One region of the Nocardia sputi genome, then DNA from elsewhere that is predicted to be linked to it. Evidence: riboswitches for the same ligand, from Rfam matches in the RefSeq annotation. Region 1 holds a riboswitch; the other holds the start of a gene.
The links. Region 1 has a riboswitch for cobalamin ahead of metE (5-methyltetrahydropteroyltriglutamate--homocysteine S-methyltransferase). Riboswitches for the same ligand answer to the same signal wherever they lie in the genome.
Positions count from the first base shown of each region.

Region 2: another riboswitch for cobalamin. It lies ahead of M8859_RS29510 (FecCD family ABC transporter permease); the one in region 1 lies ahead of metE (5-methyltetrahydropteroyltriglutamate--homocysteine S-methyltransferase).

Region 1 covers NZ_JAMFLC010000001.1:384,489-388,904, reverse strand. The annotation lists gene metE (5-methyltetrahydropteroyltriglutamate--homocysteine S-methyltransferase) at 129-2,399, opposite strand; cobalamin riboswitch at 2,544-2,774, opposite strand; gene M8859_RS01950 (pyruvate carboxylase) at 3,133-4,416, shown strand, end outside.
Region 2 covers NZ_JAMFLC010000025.1:80,146-84,561, reverse strand. The annotation lists gene M8859_RS29525 (TIR domain-containing protein) at 1-826, shown strand, start outside; gene M8859_RS29520 (hypothetical protein) at 829-1,062, shown strand; gene M8859_RS29515 (choice-of-anchor K domain-containing protein) at 1,483-2,043, shown strand; cobalamin riboswitch at 2,277-2,495, shown strand; gene M8859_RS29510 (FecCD family ABC transporter permease) at 2,606-3,658, shown strand; gene M8859_RS29505 (ABC transporter ATP-binding protein) at 3,658-4,416, shown strand, end outside.

The DNA.
Region 1 (4,416 bases):
CGGCGGCGGCAGCCGCCACGGCCGGAGCCGGAATCCGACTGAGGCCGTCGATGTTCGGTGCCCCCTTCGTCAGGCTCCTCGCCCGGAATCCTGGAAGGGGGCACCGATCTTCGATCAGGCGGGCAGGGTCACCGCACGGCCGCCGCCGCGGCGACCATGTTGCGCAGCGCGGCTTCCACCTCCACGCGGCCCCTGGTCTTCAACCCGCAGTCCGGATTCACCCAGAGCCGTTCGGCAGGAACCGCCTTCAGTGCCGCGCGCAGCGCCGTGGTGAGCTCGTCCACACTCGGCACCCGCGGTGAGTGGATGTCGTACACGCCGGGGCCTACGCCGAGGTCGAACCCCGCCGCGTTGAGGTCGTCGAGTACCTCCATGTGGGAGCGCGCCGCCTCGATCGATGTGACATCGGCGTCCAGCCCGGCGATCGCATCGATCACCTCGCCGAATTCCGAGTAGCACAGGTGGGTGTGGATCTGCGTCGCGTCGGACACCCCGGAGGTCGCCAGCCGGAACGACCGCACCGACCACTCCAGGTACGCGGCCTGATCGGCCGCGCGCAGCGGAAGCAGCTCACGCAGCGCCGGTTCGTCGACCTGGATGATCCGGATGCCCGCCTGTTCCAGATCCACGGTCTCGTCCCGGATCGCCAGCGCCACCTGCCTGGCGGACTCGCCGAGCGGCTGGTCGTCGCGTACGAACGACCACGCCAGAATCGTCACCGGGCCGGTCAGCATGCCTTTCACCGGCTTGTCGGTGCGCGACTGCGCGTAACCGATCCACTCGACGGTCATCGGCTCGCGCCGCGCGACGTCTCCGAACAGGATCGGCGGCCGCACGCAGCGCGTCCCATAGGACTGCACCCACCCGTGTTCGGTCGCCGCGAACCCGTCGAGTTGCTCGGCGAAGTACTGCACCATGTCGTTGCGCTCCGGCTCGCCGTGCACCAGCACGTCGAGTCCCAGCTCCTCTTGTAGCGCGATGACGTCGGCGATCTCGGCGCGCATCCGGCGCGCGTACTCGGCCTGGTCGATCTCGCCCTTCCGTAGCGCGGCTCGTGCCTGTCGGATAGCCGAGGTCTGCGGGTAGGAACCGATCGTCGTGGTCGGCAGCGCGGGCAGCCGCAAACGGTCCCGTTGCAGTTCCCGGCGTTGTTCGGCGGGAGCGCGGCGGGTGGCGTCCGGCCCGAGCGCGGCCAGCCTGGCGCGCACCCGCGGATCGTGCAGCCGTGAATCCGACCTCCGCGAGGCCAGCGCCGCACGCGCCGCGGCCAAGTCGGCCGCGATCGCCTCCGTGCCTTCGTTCAGTCCCGTCGCGAGCAGGCGCACTTCGGTCACCTTCTCCGCCCCGAACGCCAGCCAGGACCGCAGCCGCTCGTCCAAGCGTGTCTCCGCCGCCAGGGTGTAGGGCACGTGCAACAACGAACACGAGCTCGAGACCGCTACGTGCGCGGCCGAGCCCAGCAACGTACCGAGGGTGGCCAGGGCGCGGTCGAGATCGGTGCGCCACACATTGCGACCGTCCACGACCCCCGCGACGACCAGCTTGCCCGCCAGCGCGGGCACGGACGCCACCGCGGAGACGTCGGTCCCGGCGGTGAAGTCGAGGGCTACTCCTTCTATACCGGTGCCCGCCAGCGCGGTGAGCGCGGCATCCGGCTGCCCGAAATAGGTCGCCACCAGGATCGCCGGACGATCGGTGGCATCGGCGAGTTCGTCGTAGGTGATCTGCACCAGGCCGATCTCCTCCGCCGTGAGGTCGGTGACCAGCACCGGCTCGTCGATCTGCACCCACTCAGCACCGGCGACGGCCAGTCTGCGCAGGAGTTCCCGATACAGCGGCAGCAGCTCGATGAGCCGCGCGAGGGCGGGTCCGCCGGTCGCTTTGGCCAGCTTCAGGAAGGTGATCGGGCCGATCACCACCGGCCGCGCGGGCACGCCGAGCTCGAGCGATTCCCGCACTTCCGCCAGCAGCTTGTCCGGGTGCAGCGAGAACGCGGTCTGCGGACCGATCTCCGGAACCAAGTAGTGATAGTTGGTGTCGAACCACTTGGTCATCTCCAGCGGCTCGACAGTGTCGGTGCCGCGCGCGGCGGCGAAGTAGCGTTCCAGCGGGTCCGCGATCCCGGCGACCCGTGCGGGCAGCGCGCCGAGCAGGACGGCGGTGTCGAGCATCTGGTCGTAGTAGGAAAACGTGCCGACCGGGATCGAGTCCAGTCCCGCGGATCGCAATCCGGTGAGCTGGGCCTGCCGCAGGTCGCGCGCTACGGCGTGCAACTGTCCGGCGTCGATCCCACCTGCCCAATAGGCTTCGGTGGCCCGCTTGAGCTCACGCCGGGGCCCCACTCGCGGTAGCCCGAGAACCGTTGCGGTGAACGGCTTTTGCTGTGCAACAGTCACGATGTTTCTCCATTGCCGAGGACGAGAAGCCATCGCCGTACGGGCAGGCGGAGACCTGCGACATGCCGGTGATATCCCGGCGAGGAGCCCGACACGTCAGCTGGTGATCCGCACGCCCAATCCACGAGGCGGTGGCCGCCGGGTACGGCGTACCCGGCACGGCTGGCAGGTCTTCGGACTCGCGGGCACCGGCCGGGGGACCGGCATACGCCGGGGTGCTCCCCGATGGCCGACCTACTGGCCGTCGCTTCCCGAGTCGCGAAGCTTTCCGACTCCGCTGAACTCAGTGCCTGGTGACGGCGGTCGTTCCTGCATACCGCTGCGGGACAGTCCCGGATTCCCACCGGGTTCCCTCTCACCCGCCGTGACGTCGCCGCCCGGGCGGGCTCGACTCCGTCGCGCGACGTCGGGGCTCCATCTCGTCGCACTGCGGTGAACCAGCTGCCCCCTCAGCATAGGACGCGGCGGGCCCGAGCGGGGCGACCGGCCCGCGACAGAGCGCCGATGGCCGGGACATCAGCGGCTCGGGCACGAGGTGGACGCTGCGACCCCGAACCTTCACCACCGCCCCCCGAGCCGGAAGTCGGCGTTCGGACAGCACACCGGTTGCCGGCGCGCCGCCCATGTGTCGGCGCGATGAACGCAACTTCGCAACGGTGTTAGTCGGCGTTGTGAAGAGGTTTACGAAGGGGGATTGCGTGTCGGTGCGGTTCACGCAGCCGGGTACCTTAGTTCAATGTTCTCGAAAGTCTTGGTTGCCAACCGTGGCGAGATCGCCATTCGAGCCTTCCGCGCGGCTTACGAACTCGGCATCGGGACGGTCGCCGTGTTCCCCCACGAGGACCGCAATTCGGTCCACCGGTTGAAGGCGGCGGAGTCGTACCAGATCGGGGAGCCCGGCCATCCGGTGCGGGCTTACCTGTCGATCGAGGCGATCATCGCGGCGGCCAAGTCGGCGGGGGCGGACGCGATCTATCCGGGCTACGGGTTCCTGTCGGAGAACCCGGACCTGGCGGCGGCCTGCGCCCGCGAGGGCATCACCTTCATCGGCCCGTCGGCCGAGGTGCTGGAGCTGGCGGGGAACAAGGCGCGCGCCATCGAGGCCGCCAAGGCCGCAGGCCTGCCGGTGCTGCGCTCGAGCGCGCCCTCGTCGGACGTGGAGGAGTTGCTGGCCGCGTCGCGGGAGCTGGAGTATCCGATCTTCGTCAAGGCGGTCGCGGGCGGCGGCGGGCGCGGCATGCGCCGGGTCGCCGCTCCCGAGCAGCTGCGCGAGTCGATCGAGGCGGCGTCGCGGGAGGCGGAGTCGGCGTTCGGTGACCCGACGGTATTCCTGGAGCAGGCGGTGGTGAACCCACGCCATATCGAGGTGCAGATCCTCGCCGACCGGCACGGCAACGTCATGCACCTGTTCGAGCGGGACTGTTCGGTGCAGCGCAGGCATCAGAAGGTGATCGAGCTCGCGCCTGCCCCGAATCTGGATCCCGCGCTGCGGGAACGGATCTGCGACGACGCGGTCGCCTTCGCCCGGCAGATCGGTTACTCGTGCGCGGGCACTGTGGAATTCCTGCTGGACGAGCGCGGCAACCACGTCTTCATCGAGATGAACCCGCGAATCCAGGTGGAGCACACGGTCACCGAGGAGATCACCGATGTGGACCTGGTGCAGTCGCAGCTGCGCATCGCCGCGGGGGAGACGCTCGAGCAATTGGGTCTGAGCCAGGACGCGGTGACGATCCGGGGCGCGGCATTGCAGTGCCGGATCACCACCGAGGACCCGGCCAACGGCTTCCGTCCCGACACCGGGCGCATCACCGCCTATCGCACGCCGGGTGGCGCGGGTATCCGCCTCGACGGCGGCGCGAACCTGGGTGCGGAGATCGGAGCCTACTTCGACTCCATGCTGGTCAAGCTCACCTGCCGTGGCCGCGACTTCGGTGCGGCGGTGGCGCGGGCGAGCCGGGCACTGGCGGAATTCCGCATCCGCGGTGTGGCGACCAACATTCCCTTCCTGCTCGCGGTA
Region 2 (4,416 bases), on a different contig from region 1:
CGTGCACCCCGCGGGCAAGGAGATTCTCGCCGATTTCCTCGGGCCGGGAACCCGTGCGATCCTGATCACCGAGACCGGAAAAATCGGCGACGCCGACAACTTCTGCGCCGTGCGACCTGCGAAGTACGTTCCGGCTCCGGGTTTCCAGACATCCAAGAAGTCGGCCCGACAGGCGCTGCTGGTAGCCGCGGGGCCACGTGGCACGATCGACTGCCACAGCGGAAAACTCGTGGACGCGATCCCGCCCGACCGAGTCGTCGACTACGGCATCGACGACGACCGCGGCCGCATCCTCTGGCGCGACGAAGCAGGACGACTGCAGATCACCGGATGGGACGGCGATTCCTCCGACGTCCGCACCACGCCCGCACCCGTGGAGGTCAGCAGGCCGGGCGCGCGCGTCTCGGTGTCGGACTCGCTGATCGCGGGAATCGCCGAAGGCGAGGGGCTGCTGCGCATCTACCGGTCCGCCTCCGGCGGCTGGCAACAGCAGACGACTATTCCCGTGACAGTGCAACGTATCGTCGGCCTCGCCCTGGCCGATCACGGCACCCTCGCAGTCGTGGTGGCCGAGGATTCGACCTTCGAGATCTTCGACATCGCGACCGGTCGCCGCCTCATGGCCAGTCGCCAATCAATAGACACCACCATGCATCCGCAAAGAATCGCGCTGTACGAATCGGATGGCTTCATCACCATCCTGCTGTATCGAAAGGATGAGTTGACTTCGCAGCGCGCCGTCGAGATCCCGATCACGGTTCCGCTGCTGATCGACCAGCTGTGTACCGCGTACTCGGCGCCTGCTTGCTCCGGTGCTGGAGGGTGAGGATGAACTCCGACATAGACGTCTTCCTGTCCTACGCGCGCAAGGCGGATGAGGACATCGCTCCCGCACTGCAACAAGGCCTGGAGACGCCCGGCCAAACCATGGAGCAGCGCCCCGCGGGTATTCCGCGACCGTACCGAGCCCTCCGCCCGCACGATCTGACCAGCTTTCGCCGACCTCGTGAGTCTTGTTCGCGCCACCGCAACGGGCGTCAGTCGCGGTATATCGCTACGTGAGCGCCGGCGGCGGTTCCGATGCTGAAAGGACCTGCACACGAGGCCGCGCCATGACCTGATGGACTGAACGAACCGCTCCATGAGCCGCTGTAAGGACCGAAGGCCATTCGAATCCCTCTCGGTGGAGATCGCTCCAAGCGTGGTCCGGCGACTTTCGGTTTCCTGCACGAGGTTGTTACGACGGACCGACTCGCCGACTACCGCGATCAGGGCCGGACCGGTCGCAGCGCAGGATGTGGGTCCAGACCGTTGCCCGGCGGACGGGCAACGGGACGTTGCGGGTCGGTTGCCTTGCCTGCCGACGAGTAGCGTTGACTCGCAGACGATTTCGATGACAAGTTGCCTCCGTGGAGGGATGATGGAGTCTCGTTGGATAGACAGATCATCCGGTGAGATCCGGGTCCAGGGAGGGTTTCTGTCGTGGGCAAAGTCAGCACCAAAGGGGAATGGACGCGTGTCAGCGTCGACGAGACACAGTTCGAAGGTCTGAGAAAACCTGGCGTCGCATCCAGCAGCGGCATCAGATCCAGCATCAGGTGGGGCAGCGCGCAGGACAGCGAGAAGAGCGGTTATGACTTCACGGGTCTCACCGACGTCGATGCCCGCCTGGACGGCAAGGATTTCAATCTCGGCATCTTCGCGCACTACAACCGCCGAATCCACCTCGAGCACACGCAGTTCTGGGTGTACCTGAAGGTCACGGTGGACTTCCAGGACGAGGGGTTCGACCACACCTTCACACTGCGTTTCCGCCATAACGAGACGGCCAACCAGCCTGGCGACGTGTCCGACGTGGTCAAACTGCCCGTAGTCCACGAGAACGACATCGTGTACATCGACGACACCGAATACAAGGTGTCGATCACGGGTTTCTTGGATCAGACCGGGCAGGTGATCCCGCAGTTCCAGAATCCCGAGGGCAGAACCAAAAGAGTCTGGCTCGTTGCCCGGTTCGAGCCGACGGATGAGCCGGGCTCCTGACCCCAGCACCGATCCCGCCGACGCAGGACCTCACCGCCGTGCGGCGAAAACAGGCACGGCGGTCCGGCTCAGCAGGGGCTACGAGCGCGTGAACCGGCCCGCCATTCTCGCGCGCAGCGACCGGACACGGGTAGCCGAGCACCCGACCGGAGTTCGGATGCACAGCCCAGCGCCCGCGGCGCGCGCTCCGGGCCGGTAATCGAGGCGACGGCGTCCCGCGGGCGGCTCGAATGCTACTGTGACCGAGCGCTGGTTGCCGCTCGTCCCCCGGACGGGCGGCTCGTAAGAGGGAATCCGGTGGGAATCCGGAGCTGCCCCGCAGCGGTATGTGGAAACGACCGCGGTCATCAGCACTGGGCTCCGAGCCCGGGAAGCGACCGCCAGTAGGCGAGGCCGAAGGTTCCGGTGTCACGTCCACGAGCCCGAAGACCTGCCCGCGTGGCCGAGCCGATGGCGCGGCCTTCTGTCGACTCCGAGGGAGCGGTTGACGAGGTATGGGTCCTGTGGTGCTCGCCTGCCCGCGCACATCCGATTTCGAGACGGTGTGGGTAGAGCTGGACCGATGAGAAGTGTCGAGAGGCGCCGGCTGTCGGTCGCCGTGCTGGTCCCCAGCCTGATCACGGCGCTGGCAGTGGCCTGCGTGCTCGCTCTGGCGCTGGGCGCGGCTCATATCCCCTGGCGTGACACGGTCTGGTTCCTCTGGGCCGAACTCACCGGCGGGACGGTGGTCGCCGCCGACGTCGCCAACTATCGGATCGTCGTCGATTCCCGGCTGCCCCGCGTACTCTTGGCGGCCCTGGTCGGAGCCGGTCTCGGCGGGGTCGGACTGCTCGTACAGGCTATGGTCCGCAACGCGCTCGCCGACCCATACGTCCTCGGGATCTCCTCGGGTGCGTCGGTGGGCGCTACCGCAGTCGTACTCTTCGGGGTCTTCGGCGCGCTCGGTATCTACGCGCTGTCGACCGCCGCCTTCGCCGGGGCGCTGGGCGCCACGGTGCTCGTCTATCTGATGGCGCGTTCGGCCTCTGGGCTGGTGCCGCTGCGCCTGGTGCTCACCGGTACCGCCCTCGGCTACGGCTTCTCCGCGGCGACGACGGTGCTGGTATTCCTTGCCCCGCACGGGGATGCCGCCCGTTCCGTGATGTTCTGGCTGCTCGGGAGTCTGGCCGGGACAACCTGGCGAATGGTGCCACTGGTCGCCGGGGTTGCGGCGATCGGACTGGCGGTCATCGCCGTGTACGCGCGACACCTCGACGCACTGTCGATGGGAGACGAGGTCGGCGCCGCTCTCGGGATGAACGCCTCCCGGTTCCGGCTGCTCCTGTTCGTCGTCTCCGCCGCGATGACGGGATGTTTCGTTGCGGTTTGCGGGGCGATCGGCTTCGTCGGACTGGTGGTTCCGCATATCGCCAGACTGCTGGTGGGCGCTGGCCACCGGCGCCTCACCATCGTGACACCGCTACTGGGCGCCGTGTTCCTGGTGACCGCGGACCTGTTGGCGCGGACACTCTTACCACCGCAGGAGTTACCCCTGGGCGCGATCACCGCGGCGGTGGGGGTTCCCGTGTTCGTTCTGTTGATGCGACGCCGCGGCGCACTGGTGGAGCACGGCTGATGCGGGTCGACTACGAGAATGTCACGGTCGAGTTCGACGGCACGACGGTCGTCGAGGCGGTGACCTTGGCCGCCGCGCCAGGAGAGTTCATCGGCATCGTGGGCCCGAACGGCAGCGGTAAGTCCACCCTGCTGCGTTGCCTCTACCGCGCACTGTCGCCGACGACGGGACGAGTCCTGGTCGGCCGTACGGATATCGCGGCGATCAGCATGCGCGAGAACGCCCGTCAGGTAGCGGCGCTCACCCAGGATACGACTACTCCGTTCGACTTCACCGCCGCCGAGGTCGTCGCCACCGGACGACTACCGCATACCGCGCTGCTGCGGGGCACGCACCGACGCGACCGGGGGATCTGTTCCGCGGCGATGGCGACGGCCGATATCGGGCATCTCGCGTCGCGCGGATTCCTGTCGCTGTCGGGCGGTGAGCGCCAGCGTGTTCTGATCGCGCGGGCGCTTGCCCAGCAGCCGCGCGTTCTGGTCCTGGACGAGCCGACCAATCACCTCGATGTCCATCACCAGTACAGCGTTCTGTCCGCGGCGCGAGATCTGGGCATCACCGTGGTGGCGGCGCTGCACGACCTCAATCTGGCCGCCCAGCACTGCGACCGGATCTTCGTCCTGCACGCGGGCCGGCTCGTGTGTTCGGGCCCCCCGAACGAGGTGATCACCACCGAGGTGATCACCCGTTGGTTCTCGATCGGCGGCCATATCGTCAGCCACCCCCGGCTGGGCGTCCCGCAGATCATCTTCGACCAG